Linked DNA regions of Halorhodospira halophila. The protein of the gene in region 2 interacts with the protein of the main gene of each other region in a pairwise test. Links are inferred from orthologs where the notes say so. Each region holds a gene or a part of one and is shown on either strand. Other genes may lie near its edges. The genes, in order: gyrA and gyrB.

Region 1 (7,516 bases), on a different replicon or contig from region 2:
CATTGCTGGGGAAGTCGCTGACGTAGGCGTGCAGACGCTCCTCGTTGAGTGCCTCGAGCACGTCGCCCTCATCCACCACCTCGGCGCGCGAGAAGTTGAGCAGCGTAGCCCCCTGGCGGGCCTGGGCCAGGCGCGAGGCATTGATCAGCCCCCGGGTGGCGTCGATCAGCGGCACGTGGATGGTGATCATGTCCGAGCGCGCCATGACATCGCCCACACTGTGCGCCGCCTCGACCCCGGAGTCCAGGGCCCAGGCGGCATCCACGGTGATCTGCGGGTCGAAACCGACGACCTTCATGCCCAGGGCCCGGGCGGTATTGGCCACCTGGACGCCGATGGCGCCGAGGCCAACCACGCCCAGGGTGCGCCCGGGCAGCTCAAAGCCGACGAAGCGCTTCTTGTTGGCCTCCATGGCCTCATGCAGCTCGGCGTCGCTGCCCTGCAGGCCCCGGGCATACTCCCAGGCCGGACAGATGTTGCGCGCGGCCAGGAACAACCCGGCGATGACCAGCTCCTTAACCGCGTTGGCGTTGGCACCCGGGGCATTGAACACCGGCACGCCGCGCTCGGTCATGTCCCCGACCGGGATGTTGTTGACGCCCGCCCCGGCGCGGCCGATGGCCACCACGGAATCGGGAACCTCCTGGCCGTGCAGGTCGGCGGAACGGACCAGGATGGCGTCCGGGTGCGCGATGTCCGAGGAGGTCTCGAAACGCTCGCGGGGCAGCCGGTCCAGGCCCTTCACCGAGATGTTGTTCAGCGTGAGGATGCGGTACATGGGATTCACCCGTTTCGCCTCTCGAAGTCGGCCATGAACTCGATCAGCCGGTCGACACCGGCTTCGGGCATGGCGTTGTAGATCGAGGCCCGCATGCCACCCACCGAGCGGTGCCCCTTGAGGGTGGTCAGACCGGCCGCCTCGGCCTCCTCGAGGAAGGTCTTGTCGAGGCTGTCGTCGGCGAGCACGAAGGGTACGTTCATCCACGAGCGCGCCTGCGGGTCCACCGGGTTGCTGTAAAAGCCGGAACCGTCGATGGCGTCGTAGAGCTTCTGCGCCTTGCGGTGGTTGATCTCGGCCATCGCCTCGAGCCCGCCGAGCTCCTTGAGCCACTGGAAGACCAGCCCGGCAATGTAGAGCGGATAGGTGGCCGGCGTATTGAGCATGGAGTCGGCGTCGACCTGCTGCTTGTAGTCCCAGACCGTGGGGGTCTGCGGCATCGCCTGGCCGATCAGGTCCTCGCGGACGATGACCAGGGTCACGCCGGCCGGGCCGATGTTCTTCTGCGCCCCGGCGTAGATCAGGCCGTAGCGGCTGACGTCGATGGGCCGCGACAGCAGCGTCGAGGACATGTCGGCGACCAGCGGCTTGTCCCCGACGTCCGGCAGCCAGTGGAACTCCACGCCGCTGATCGTCTCGTTGGGGGTGAAGTGGACGTAGGCGGCGTCGTCGGAAAGCTGCCACTGCGACTGCGGCGGGATGTGCATCATGTCCGGCTCGCCGGAGGCGGCGACGTTAACGTCGCAGAACTTCTTCGCCTCGGCGATGGCCTTCTTGGACCACTGCCCGGTGTAGATGTAGTCGGCGCGCTGCCCGCCACGGAGCAGGTTCATCGGAATGGCCGAGAACTGGCCAGTAGCACCGCCCTGGAGAAAGAGCACCTTATAGTTGTCCGGGATCTGCAGCAGTTCCCGCAGGTCGGCCTCGGCCTTCTCGGCGATGGAGACGTACGCCTTGCCACGGTGGCTCATCTCCATGACCGACATGCCGGTGCCGTGCCAGTCGAGCATCTCGTCGGCGGCCTGGCGCATCACCGCCTCGGGGAGCATGGCCGGACCGGCGCTGAAGTTGAAGACTCTACTCATGCGGTGATCCTCGGTTGCGAAACACGAATTCCCGGGGCCCCGGGCGGCGCTGCCGCCCGGCGGCCCGCGACTCCCTAGGCCTCGGGCGCCTCCGGCGCCTCCGTCTCGGCCAGCCCCTCGACCCGCTCGAGGCCGACCAGCTGCTCATCCTCGTCGAGGCTGATGAGTTTCACCCCCTGGGTGTTGCGCCCGACCCGCGAGACATCGGCCACCGGGGTGCGCACCAGCGTACCGCTGCGGCTGACCAGCATGATCTCGTCGTCCTCGGCGGCCTGCACGGCACCGACCACCCGGCCGTTGCGCTCGGTGGTGCGGATGCAGATCACGCCCATGCCGCCCCGACCCCGCCGCGGGTAGTCGGCCACCGGGGTGCGCTTGCCGTAGCCGTGCTCGGTGGCGGTGAGGATATCCCCCTCGCCGAGGATCAGCAGCGCGATCACCCGCTGGCCGGATTCCAGGCGGATGCCGCGCACGCCGCCGGCGGTCCGGCCCATGGCACGAACATCCGACTCGTGGAAGCGCAGCGCCTTGCCCGCGTCGGAGAGCAGCATCACCTCGCGATCGCCGTTGGTGATCTCGGCATCCACCAGGGTGTCGTCACCGCGCAGCTCCAGGGCGATGATGCCGCTGGAGCGCGGCCGCGAGAAGTGCGACAGGGGCGTCTTTTTGACCGTGCCGTTGCGCGTGGCCATGAAGACGAAGTGGTTCTCGTCGAACTCGCGCACGGGGACGACGGCGTTGATGCGCTCATCCTCCTCAAGGGGCAACAGGTTGACCATCGGCCGCCCGCGCGAGGTGCGGCTGCCCTGCGGCAGCTCGTAGACCTTGCGCCAGTAGCACTTGCCGGTGCTCGAGAAGCACAGCAGCGTGTCGTGGGTGTTGGCGATGAACAGCTTGTCGATGAAGTCCTCGTTCTTCATCGCGGTGGCGCTCTTGCCCCGGCCGCCGCGGCGCTGCGCGCGGTAGCCGTCCAGCGGCTGCGCCTTGACGTAGCCGTGGTGCGAGAGCGTGACCACCATGTCCTCCTCGCTGATCAGATCCTCCAGCGAGAGCTCGGCGGTATCCTCGCGGATCTCGGTCTTGCGCTCGTCGCCGTACTGATCCCGGATCGCCACCAGTTCCTCGCGGATGACCTCCATCAGCCGCTCGCCGCTGTCGAGGATGTGGATCAGCTCGGCGATCCGCTCGAGGAGGTTGCTGTACTCCTCGACGATCTTGTCCTGCTCCATGGCCGTCAGGCGGTGCAGGCGCAGGTCGAGGATCGCCTGGGCCTGCGCCTCGGAGAGGCGGTAGATGCCCGAGTCGGCATCGAGACCGAAGTGATCGGCCAGCTCCTCCGGGCGCGTGGCGGCGGCCCCGGCGCGCTCGAGCATCTCGGTAACCACCCCGGGGCGCCAGTCCCGGGCGACCAGCTCGGCCTTGGCCTCCGCCGGCCCCGAAGAGCCCTTGATCAGCGCGATGACCTCGTCGATGTTGGCCAGGGCGACCGCCAGCCCCTCGAGCACGTGGGCGCGCTCGCGGGCCTTGCGCAGCTCGTAGATGGTGCGCCGGGTGACCACCTCGCGGCGGTGACGGATGAATGCTTCGAGCACCTGCCGGAGGTTGAGCGTACGCGGCTGGCCCTCGTGCAGCGCCACCATGTTGATGCCGAAGACCGTCTGCATCTGCGTGTGGCGATAGAGGTTGTTGAGCACGATCTCACCGGCCTCGCCGCGCTTGAGCTCGAGGACGATGCGGATGCCTTCCTTGTCCGATTCATCGCGCAGCTCGGAGATGCCCTCGAGGCGGCGCTCCTTGACCAGCTCGGCGATCTTCTCGACCAGCCGCGCCTTGTTGACCTGATAGGGCAATTCGGTGACCACGATGCGCTCGCGGTCCGCGGTCATCTCCTCGACCTCGGCACGGGCGCGCAGGACCATGCGCCCACGACCGGTGCGGAAGGCCTGATGGATGCCGGCGGTACCGAAGATGATGCCGCCGGTGGGTAGGTCCGGGGCCGGAACATACTCGATGAGCGACTCGACGGGCAGCTCCGGGTCGTCGACCAGGGCCACGCAGGCGTCGATCACCTCGCGCAGGTTGTGCGGCGGGATGTTGGTGGCCATGCCCACGGCGATGCCGGAGCCGCCGTTGATGAGCAGGTTGGGCAGACGCGTCGGCAGCACGTGGGGCTCTTGCTCGGAGCCGTCGTAGTTGTCGACGAAGTCCACCGTCTCCTTGTCGATGTCGGCGAGCAGCTCGTGCGCCAGGCGCGCCATGCGCACCTCGGTGTAGCGCATCGCTGCCGGCGAGTCGCCGTCGATGGAGCCGAAGTTGCCCTGGCCGTCCACCAGCCGGTAGCGCATGCTGAAGGTCTGGGCCAGGCGCACAATGGTGTCGTAGACCGCGGCATCACCGTGGGGGTGGTACTTACCGATGACGTCACCGACCACACGCGCCGACTTCTTATACGGCTTGTTGTAGTCGTTGCCCAGTTCGCGCATGGCGTAGAGGACACGCCGGTGCACGGGCTTGAGGCCGTCGCGGACATCGGGAAGGGCACGCCCGACGATTACGCTCATGGCGTAATCGAGGTACGACTGCCGCATCTCGTCTTCGAGGTTTACAGGGAGGATCTCGCGGGCAACGCCGGTCATGCGCTCTTCTCAAGACTCTCCAGGGGAAAAGGTCGATGGTACCATACCGCCGCCCAACCGGGAGCGCAGGGAGCCGTCCGCTTGGACCTGACCAATCAACTTATCCTGTTCGGCGCCGCACTGCTGCTGGTGAGCATCCTCGCCAGCGTGGTCTCGGACCGCGTCGGCGCCCCGATGCTGCTGGTCTTCCTGGCCATCGGCATGCTCCTCGGTGAAGAGGGGCTGTTCGGGATCGACTTCGACGACATTCAGGCCGCCCATCTGATCGGCAGCCTGGCGCTGGCCATCATCCTCTTCGACGGCGGCCTGCGCACCCAGGCCTCCACCTTCCGGGTGGCCCTCAAACCGGCGCTCACCCTGGCCACCGTGGGCGTGATCATCACCGCCGGCATCACCGGCGGGGTGCTGGCCTGGGCCTTCGACCTCGACTGGAAACAGGGCCTGCTGATCGGCGCCATCGTCGGCTCCACCGACGCGGCGGCCGTCTTCGGACTGCTCCACGCCCGCGGACTGGAGCTCAAGCAGCGCGTGGCCGCCACGCTGGAGATCGAATCGGGCTCCAACGATCCGATGGCGATCTTTCTGACCATCATGCTGGTCGAGATCCTCGTCCAGCAGCCGGATCTGCTCGCCGCCGCCGCGGCGCTCGAGTTCGTCCAGCAGCTCGGCCTCGGCGCCGCCTTCGGCGCCCTCGGCGGCCTCACCCTGGCCTGGCTGATCAACCGCATCAACCTGACACCCGGGCTCTACCCCCTGCTGGCGCTCGGCGGCGGCCTGGCCATCTTCGGCGGGGCCGCGGTCCTCGGCGGCAGCGGCTTCCTGGCCGTCTACCTGGCCGGGCTGATCGCCGGCAATCGGCGGCTGCAGGCGGCGCAGAACATCCGCCGCTTCCACGACGGTTTCGCTTGGCTGGCGCAGATCACCATGTTCGTGGTGCTCGGGCTGCTGGTCACGCCCTCGGAGCTGCTACCCGTTGCCGCCCAGGGCCTGCTCGCCGCCGCGGTGCTGATCCTGGTCGCCCGCCCCCTGGCGGTCTTCGCCTGCCTGGCCCCCTTCCGGTTCCCCTGGCGCGAGCAACTGTTCATCTCGTGGGTGGGCCTGCGCGGCGCGGTGCCCATCATCCTCGGGCTCTTCCCGCTGCTGGCCGGGATTGAGCAGGCGGAGCTGTTCTTCAACGTGGCCTTCTTCGTGGTGCTGGTCTCGCTGGTGGTTCAGGGCTGGACCATCGCGCCGGCGGCGCGGCTGCTCGGCCTTGAGGTGCCGCCGGACAGTGGCGCCACCCAGCGTCAGGTGATCGACGTCCCGCACCAGACCGACTACGCGTTCATCGCCTACCGGATCACCGAGAGTTCGCCGGCGCTCTACGAGCCGATCAACCGGCTCAACCTGCCGTCATCGGCCCAGCCGGTGGCGCTGTTCCGCGAGGGCGAGGCGCTGCAACACCCAAGGCGCGAGGTGCTGCGCCCGCGGGACTATCTGTACCTGCTGGCCCTGCCCCGGGACATCGCGGATCTGGACCGCCTGTTCGTTGCTCCCAGCGGGCCGGCCTACCTGGCGGAGCAGCGCTTCTTCGGCGAGTTCACGCTGGACGGCTCGGCGCGGCTGGGGGACATCGCCACCGCCTACGGCATCTCCATGCCCAGCGGTGCCCGGCCGGAGCAGTCGCTGAGCGACTATCTGCTGTGGATCTTCAACAACCGGGCGGTGGTCGGTGACCGGGTGCGGATCGACAATCTGCAGTTCACCATCCGGGAGATCCAGGATGGGCGCATCGCCAAGGTGGGCATGCGCATCGGGCAACGGAGCTGAACGGTACCCTGGGCGCCCGCCCCCGAACCGGCCCCGCGTCCGCCGGGGGCTGATCGGGCTCGCCGAACGCGCCCCTGCGGGGTTCCCTGTGCTGCTCGCCCGCGCAGGGCCGCGCGCAAAGGAACGGCGCTGACGCGCCGTTCTGCGCTGCGCGCTGACCAGCGCGAACCGGGAAAGGTTCGCGCTGGCCCCCTGCTTGGGCTGCGCTGCTCGGCGCGTTCGGAATGCGCCCGCTCAGCCCCCGGCGGATGCGGGGCCGCTTTGGCGACTCAGCCAGCGCCCTCGAGCAGGCGGGCCATGCCGTCGGCGTCCGGCTGATGGACCACACCGCGCTCGGTGACGATGACATCCACCAGCTCCGCCGGCGTGACATCGAAGACCGGATTCCAGGCGCCGACCCCCTCGGCCTTCGGCGCGACCCGGTGACCGCCGGCATAGAGGACCTCGCGGGCGTCCCGCGTCTCGATGGGGATCTGCTCGCCGGTGGCCGTCTGCGGATCGATGGTCGAGGTGGGAGCCACCACCATGAATCGCACCCCGTGCTGGCGCGCCGCCAGGGCCACGGCGTAGGTGCCGATCTTGTTGGCCACGTCCCCGTTGGCTGCAATGCGATCGGCACCGACGATCGCCCAGTGCACCTGTCCGGTGCGCATCAGGGCAGCCGCGGCGCCGTCGGCCAGCAGCTCCACCGGGATGCCGTCGGCGGCCAACTCCCAGGCGGTCAACCGAGCCCCCTGCAGCCACGGCCGGGTCTCGTCGGCGAAGACGCGCTCGATTCGGCCATCCGCCCAGGCGGTGCGGATCACGCCCAGCGCCGTGCCCAACCCGCCAGTGGCCAGCGAGCCGGTATTGCAGTGGGTGAGCACCCCGCTGCCCGGCTGGATCAGCCCGGCGCCGGAGCGGCCCATGCGCTGGTTGGCTGCAACATCCTCGGCGTGGATGGCGTGGGCCTCGGCAAGCAGGGCCGACGCCGGATCCTCGTCCTCCGACAGCCGCGAGGCGCAGGTCTCCATGCGCGCCAGGGCCCAGGCGAGGTTGACGGCCGTCGGCCGCGAGCGGCGCAGGGCATCCAGATCCTCGGCCATACCAGCCTGCCACCCGGCGCCGTGGGTTCGCCAAGCCGCAGCACCGGCCAGGGCCGCACCATAGCCGGCGGCCACACCGATCGCCGGCGCGCCACGCACCACCATGTCGGTGATCGCCTGGGC
Region 2 (7,402 bases):
CCCTCGACGCAGAAGCCGGTGTAGAAATTGATCCCCTCCACGTGGACACCCTGGTCCTGGACCACGCGGGCGGCCAGCATGGAATCGAGACCCCCGGAGATGAGCGCGACGGCTTTCGGTTGCTCGGGCATGACACGCAACTGTATCGGAGTGGAGGGAGAATTCTACCAAAACGGTCGTTGAGCCCGTGCAAGTGCCCGGACCGGATCGCTATACTGCGCCGCTACTGCGCACTGAGCCGACGGGATCAACGGAGGCGAGCTTGGCCGAGCTACCGCGGGATTTTCAGGAACTCATCCTCAACCTGCAGCAGTACTGGGCCCGACAGGGCTGCGTGGTGCTGCAGCCACTGGATATGGAAGTGGGCGCGGGGACCTTCCACCCGGCGACCTTCCTGCGCGCCATGGGCCCCGAGCCCTGGCACGCCGCCTACGTCCAGCCGTCACGCCGGCCTACGGACGGGCGCTACGGTGACAACCCCAACCGCCTGCAGCATTACTATCAGTTCCAGGTGGTTCTTAAGCCGTCGCCGGCGGATTTTCAGGAGCGCTACCTCGGCTCGCTGGAGCAGCTCGGCATCGACCCGCAGATCCACGACATCCGCTTCGTCGAGGACGACTGGGAGTCACCGACCCTCGGGGCCTGGGGCCTGGGCTGGGAGGTCTGGCTCAACGGCATGGAGATCACCCAGTTCACCTATTTCCAACAGGTGGGCGGACTCGACTGCCGGCCAGTGATGGGCGAGATCACCTACGGGCTCGAGCGCATCGCCATGTATCTGCAGAACGTGGAGAGCGTCTACGACCTGATTTGGACGCACACCGATGCGGGGCCGGTCACCTACGGCGACGTCTTCCTGCAGAACGAGCGCGAGCAGTCGGCATACAACTTCGAGCAGGCCCCCGTGGAGGCGCTGCTCGAGGCCTTTCGGCACCAGGAACAGGAGTGCCAACGCCTGGTCGAGGTAGGGCTGCCGCTGCCGGCCTACGAGCAGGTCCTGAAGGCCTCGCACACCTTCAACCTGCTCGACGCACGGGGCGCCATCTCGGTCACCGAGCGCCAGGGCTACATCCTGCGGGTGCGCAATCTGGCCCGCACCGTGGCGCAGGGCTACTACCAGTCGCGCGAGGAGCTTGGCTTTCCGCTGCTGCAGGATAAGGAGTCCACCCATGGCTGAACGCCGCCCCCTGCTCATCGAAATCGGTACCGAGGAACTGCCGCCGAAGGCCCTGCAGCGGCTGATGACCGCCTTCCGGGATGACCTCGCCGGCGCCCTGGAGGAGCAGCGCCTGCAGCCGCAGGGGGTGCAGGCGTTCGCCACCCCGCGGCGACTGGCGGTGCGCATTGAGGCCGTGGACACCCGCCAGGCCGACGAACGGATCGAGCGGCTCGGGCCCCGGCTTGACGCCGCCCAAGATGCCGATGGCAATCCCACCAAGGCTGCAGAGGGGTTTGCGCGCTCCTGCGGCGTCAGCGTCGAAGACCTGGAGAGCGTTGACACCGACAAGGGCCCACGGCTGGTCTGGCGCGGGGTCCAACCGGGCGAGGCCGCCGAGGCGATCATCCCCGGGCTGGTGGAGACCGCGCTCGGAAGACTGCCGATTCCCAAGCGCATGCGCTGGGGCAGCGGCGAGGTCGAGTTCGTACGGCCCATCCACTGGACGGTGGCGCTGCTCGGCGAGGCGGTGATCCCCGGTAGCATTCTCGGCATTCCCACCGGGCGGACCACATATGGCCACCGCTTCCACGGCCGGGGTCGCAGCGGGATCGACCTCCCCGAGCCCGGCGTCTACGAGCAATTGCTCGAGGAGGAAGGACGGGTCGTGGCGGACTTCGCCGATCGTCGGCGTCGCGTCGAGGCGGGTGTGCGCCAGGAGGCCGAGCGTGCCGGCGGCACACCGGTGGGTGACGAGGCGCTACTCGACGAGGTGACGGGCCTTGTGGAGTGGCCGGTGGCACTCTCCGGCGACTTCGACCAACGCTTCTTGGCGATGCCCGAAGAGGCCCTCATCTCCAGCATGCAGGGACACCAACGCTGCTTCCCGGTGCGCGGTGCCGAGGGCCGACTGCTGGCAAGCTTCATCACGGTGGCCAACATCGACAGCCGCGACCCGCAGCAGGTCCGCCACGGCAATGAACGGGTGATCCGGCCCCGCCTGGCGGACGCCGAGTTCTTCTGGCGGCAGGACCGGCGCCTGCCCCTGGGCGAGCGGCTCGAGCAGCTGCAGCACGTAGTCTTCCACCGCCGCCTGGGCGATCTGCGCGCACGCAGCGAGCGAATCAGCCGTCTGGCGGAGCGGGTCACCGGGCAGATCGGTGCGGATGCCGATGCGGCAGGCCGCGCCGGGCTGCTGGCCAAGTGCGATCTCGTCACCGAGATGGTCGACGAGTTCCCTGAGCTGCAGGGGATCATGGGTGGCCACTACGCGCGGGCCGACGGCGAGGGCGAGGCCGTGGCGGCGGCCATCGGCGCCCACTATCGGCCGGCCTTTGCCGGTGATGCCCTGCCTCACACGCCGGAGGGGCAGGCTGTCAGCATCGCCGACCGCATCGATACCCTAGTCGGCATCTTCGCCGCCGACGGCCCGCCCTCGGCGGACAAAGATCCCTTCGGCTTGCGCCGGGCGGCCATCGGCCTGCTCCGCTGCCTGATCGAGGGCGGCCATGACCTCTCGCTGCGCGAGCTGCTGGACACCGCCGCCGGGATGATCGCCGACGAGTGCGGGGTGGCGACCGACGGCATCGCCGAACAGGTCGCTGGCTTCTGTCACGAGCGGCTCCGGGGCTACTACGCCGAGCGGGGCTACGCCGCCGAGGTGTTCGAGGCGGTGGCCGCCGTCGAACCGGCTTCGCCTCTGGATTTCCACCGCCGCCTGGCGGCCTGTTCGGCGTTCCGCGAGCGCGCCGAAGCACAGACCCTGGGCGAGGCGAACAAGCGCATCGGCAATATCCTGCGCCGTGCCGGACTCGATCCTCAAACGCGGCCGGAGGCCGTGGCCGCCGGCGATGAGCCGGCCGAACAGGCACTGGCCGAGGCCCTGCGGGGGGCGTGGGCGGAGGCTCATCCATGCATCGAAGCGGCCGATTACGGCGCAGCGCTCACCGCTCTGGCAGGCCTGCACGAGCCCGTCGACCGATTCTTCACTGATGTCATGGTGATGGCCGACGACGAAGCGGTGCGCCAGCGCCGGCTGGAGCTCCTCGGGGCCGTCCGGCACGCCTTCCGCGCGGTGGCCGACCTCTCCCACCTGCCGGGCTGAAGCCGCCGTTATGCCGTGGCTCATCCTGGATCGGGACGGTGTCATCAATCGCGACTCCGAGGCCTTCATCCGGACCCCGCAGGAGTGGGTACCGATCCCCGGCAGCATCGAGGCCATGGCCCGGCTCAGCCGGGCCGGCTGGCGGGTGGCCATCGCTACGAACCAGTCCGGTCTGGCCCGGGGACTGTTCGACGCAGCGACCCTGGAAGCCATCCACGCTAAGCTCGAGCAGGCCGTCTCTGCAGCCGGCGGCTGTATCGATGCGCTGGCGTACTGCCCGCACGGTCCTGGGGACGGGTGTACCTGTCGCAAGCCGGCCCCCGGACTGTACCGCGAACTGGCCGAACGGCTGGAGGAGCGGCTCGAGGGCGTACCCGTGATCGGCGACTCGGCGCGGGACCTGGAGGCCGCCGCCGCGGTCGGCGCACGACCGATCTTGGTACGCACCGGCAAGGGCGAGGAAACGTTGGCGCGGGGCGGGCTGCCGCCGGGGACGGAGATCCACGCCGACCTGGCCGCAGCGGCGGCGCGTCTGCTCGAGGAGGAGGAACCATGACAATCAAGGGCGGCACTCCACGCGAGTGGCTGGGCAGCAGCCTACACCTGGCCTTGATGGCTGTCACCGCCCCGATCTGGACCGTGCTGGGGCTGCTTACGTATCCCCTCGGCTACTGGTCGCGCTACCGCTTTCTTAGCGCCTGGGGGCTGGTGGTCATCGAGTCGGCGCGCTGGTTGTGCAGCCTCGATTATCGGGTGCAGGGACTGGAGAACCGCCCCGAGGGAGCCGCGGTGGTCATGGCCAAGCACCAATCGGCGTGGGAGACGCTAGCCCTACTGAAGTGGTTCTCGCCGCAGACGTGGGTGCTCAAGGAGTCATTGCTGCGCATCCCATTCTTCGGCTGGGGACTGCGGCTGCTCGAGCCGATCGCCATCGACCGCCAAGCCCGCGGCACCGCACGGCAACAGGTGATCGAACAGGGCACGGATCGGCTGCGGCGCGGGCGCTGGGTCATTATCTTCCCGGAAGGAACCCGGATCCCGCCAGGGCAGAAGGGCCGCTACCGCAGTGGCGGTGCCGAGCTGGCCATCCGGGCCGGGGTCCCGGTGGTGCCGGTGGCGCACAATGCCGGCTCGTTCTGGGGCCGTAACAGCCCGCTGCGGCGCAGCGGGCGGATCGAGGTTGTCATCGGTCCCCCTGTGGCCACCCAGGGCCGCAGCGCCGAGGAAATCACCGCGGAGGTCGAGGCCTGGATCGAGCGGCAGATGGTGGAGCTGGAGGGCCGGCCCCCGGACGGATAACCGCGCCGGGGGCGGCAACGCCCCGGCGCGGCCGCCCCGCCGTGGTCGCCGGGAGCGACCGCGGTATTAGACGTCGAGGTTGGAGACCGCCAGTGCGTTGCGCTCGATGAAGTCGCGCCGCGGCTCCACGTGATCCCCCATCAGCGTGGTGAAGATCTCGTCGGCGGCCACCGCGTCGTCGATGGTCACCCGCAGGAGGCGGCGGGTCTCCGGATTCATGGTGGTCTCCCAGAGCTGATCCGGATTCATCTCGCCCAGACCCTTGTAGCGCTGAATGGTCTGCCCGCGCTTGGCCTCCTCCATGAGCCAATCCACCGCCTCGCGGAGGCTGGCGACCGGTCTCCGCCGCTCGCCACGGAGCACCTCGGCGCCTTCGTGCAGGAGACCGTCGAGCAGCGAGGCGAGGGCCTTCAGCGTCTCGTACTCCGCCGAGAGGAAGAACTGCGGGTTAAAACGGTACTCCTGATCCAGGCCGTGGCGACGCCGGGTAACGACGGCTTCCTGGAAGCCCCCGTCGGGGCCGCGCTGGACCGTCACGCGGTAACGCATGCTGGCATCGGTGGCGGCTTCCACCCGCTCGACCAGCTGTTCGAACCACGCCTGCATGGCCGCGGCATCGGTGATGTCGTCCTCGCCGCGCGGGGCCAGGGTGGTCATCTGCTCGAGGATGGCCGGATCCCAGCGCCGTGAGACGTGCTCGATCAGCTCCATCGCCTCATAGTAACGACGGGCCAGCCGACCCAGGGCCTCGCCGGTGATCGGCGGGGCACCACCGCCGGGGTGGAGGGCGGCGCCGTCAAGGGCCAGCTCCAGCAGGTAATCGGTCAGCTCGCGCTCATCCTTGACGTAGTGTTCCTGCTTACCCCGCTTGATCTTGTACAGCGGGGGTTGGGCGATGTAGACGTTGCCGCGTTCGACCAACTCACGCATCTGCCGATAGAAGAAGGTCAGCAGCAGGGTGCGGATGTGCGAGCCGTCCACGTCGGCGTCGGTCATGATGATGATCCGATGGTAGCGCAGCTTATCCGGATCAAAGTCATCACGGCCGATGCCACAGCCGAGCGCGGTGATCAGGGTGCCCACCTCGGCGGAGGAGAGCATCTTGTCAAAACGCGCCTTCTCCACGTTGAGGATCTTGCCCTTGAGCGGCAGGATCGCCTGGGTGCGCCGGTCCCGTCCCTGTTTGGCAGAGCCGCCGGCGGAGTCGCCCTCCACTAGATAGATCTCCGACTTGGCCGGGTCGCGCTCCTGGCAGTCGGCGAGCTTGCCGGGCAGACCGGCGATGTCCAGGGCGTCCTTGCGCCGGGTCATCTCGCGGGCCTTGCGCGCCGCTTCGCGGGCGCGGCTGGCCTGGATGACCCGCTCGGCGATGGCGCGAGCCTCCGGCGGGTGCTCGGCGAGGAAGGTCTGCAGCGACTCCGAGAGCAGGGATTCGACAATCCCCTTCACCTCGGAGGAGACGAGCTTGTCCTTGGTCTGCGAGGAGAACTTGGGATCCGGCGCCTTGACCGAGACCACGGCGGTCAGCCCCTCGCGGACATCCTCGCCGCTCGGAGTGGACTTGAGCTTCTTCAGGTAGCCCTCGGTCTCCAGGTAACCGTTCACCGTACGAGTCAACGCCCCGCGGAAGCCGGCCAGGTGGGTGCCGCCGTCGCGCTGCGGAATGTTGTTGGTGAAACAGAAGATATTCTCCTGGTAGGAGTCGTTCCACTGCATCGCCACATCCACGCCGACGCCGTCTCGCCAGGCGGTGACGTAGAACACCGTCGGGTGCAGCGGGGTCTTGTTGCGGTTGAGGTGCTCCACGAAGGCGCGGATGCCGCCGGTGTACTCGAAGACGTCCTCTTTCTCGGTCCGCTCGTCCTTGAGGACGATGCGCACCCCGGGATTGAGGAAGGAGAGCTCCCGGAAGCGCTTGGCGAGGATGTCGTAGTTGTACTGGACCTCGGTGAAGACGGCCTCAGAGGGCTTGAAGGTGATGCGCGTACCGGTCTGCTCGGTCTCCCCGACGACCTTGAGCGAGGTGACCGGAGCACCGTCGGCATACTCCTGCACGTGGACCTTGCCATCGCGCTCGATGACCAGCCGCAGGCGCTCGGAGAGGGCGTTCACCACCGAGACACCGACGCCGTGCAGGCCGCCGGAGACCTTGTAGCTGTTGTCATCGAACTTACCCCCGGCGTGCAACACGGTCATGATGACCTGCGCCGCGGGGACGCCCTCCTCAGCATGGGTGTCCACCGGGATGCCGCGACCGTTGTCGGTCACGGTGACGGAATGATCCGCGTGGAGGGTGACGGTGATCTCGGAGCAGTGTCCGGCGAGGGCCTCGTCGATGGAGTTGTCGAGGACCTCGAAGACCATGTGGTGGAGGCCCGTGCCGTCGTCCGTATCGCCGATGTACATGCCCGGGCGCTTGCGGACGGCATCGAGCCCGCGCAGCACCTGAATGCTCTCGGAGTCGTACTGCGGCGTAATCTCCGTGGTCATCGATGATTCAGCCTCTCAAGGGGTGCGTCTGGACCGGGGGTCCGGCCGTAAAACGGCATTATACCATCGCTGACAGGCTGCCTTCGCGTACGTCGTACCAGTGGCCCGGGGGCAGATTGACCGGGAGGGCGTCGCCGTCGATGGCGGTCAGGAAGATCTGGGTCGGCTGATCGGTCACGGTGTGCAGCACCGTGCGCAAGTGCACCGGATCGAGTTCGGCAGGCAGATCATCGATCAGGAGCAGGGGCGCCAGACCCTGGCGTGCCCAGAGCTGAACTTCGGCGACCAGCAATGCGACGACCAGCAGCTTCTGCTGGCCCCGGGAAAGGGCGTCGGCGGCAGGGATGCGCTCG

The links.
Region 1: the proteins of gyrB (region 2) and gyrA interact in binary tests that used the Escherichia coli proteins (3 or more experiments, as listed by UniProt). The link is inferred for Halorhodospira halophila from one-to-one orthologs.

The regions. Positions count from the first base shown.
Region 1 is NZ_NHSN01000009.1:98,878-106,393, forward strand. Bases 1,719-4,897 are described here. They hold gyrA (DNA gyrase subunit A), read right to left. Parts: upstream 4,500-4,897; coding sequence 1,938-4,499; downstream 1,719-1,937. Other genes in these bases: serC (3-phosphoserine/phosphohydroxythreonine transaminase), read right to left, coding at 1,719-1,863; CCR79_RS03285 (potassium/proton antiporter), read left to right, coding at 4,581-4,897. Outside these bases: CCR79_RS03270 (phosphoglycerate dehydrogenase), read right to left, coding at 1-778; more of serC, read right to left, coding at 784-1,718; more of CCR79_RS03285, read left to right, coding at 4,898-6,308; mtnA (S-methyl-5-thioribose-1-phosphate isomerase), read right to left, coding at 6,578-7,516. UniProt on the Escherichia coli protein: A type II topoisomerase that negatively supercoils closed circular double-stranded (ds) DNA in an ATP-dependent manner to maintain chromosomes in an underwound state.
Region 2 is NZ_NHSN01000017.1:196,532-203,933, forward strand. The notes cover bases 4,338-7,402. They hold gyrB (DNA topoisomerase (ATP-hydrolyzing) subunit B), read right to left. Parts: upstream 7,050-7,402; coding sequence 4,626-7,049; downstream 4,338-4,625. Other genes in these bases: CCR79_RS06910 (lysophospholipid acyltransferase family protein), read left to right, coding at 4,338-4,559; recF (DNA replication/repair protein RecF), read right to left, coding at 7,108-7,402. Also shown: CCR79_RS06890 (tRNA (5-methylaminomethyl-2-thiouridylate)-methyltransferase), read right to left, coding at 1-131; glyQ (glycine--tRNA ligase subunit alpha), read left to right, coding at 263-1,177; glyS (glycine--tRNA ligase subunit beta), read left to right, coding at 1,170-3,260; gmhB (D-glycero-beta-D-manno-heptose 1,7-bisphosphate 7-phosphatase), read left to right, coding at 3,271-3,816; more of CCR79_RS06910, read left to right, coding at 3,813-4,337. UniProt on the Escherichia coli protein: DNA gyrase negatively supercoils closed circular double-stranded DNA in an ATP-dependent manner to maintain chromosomes in an underwound state.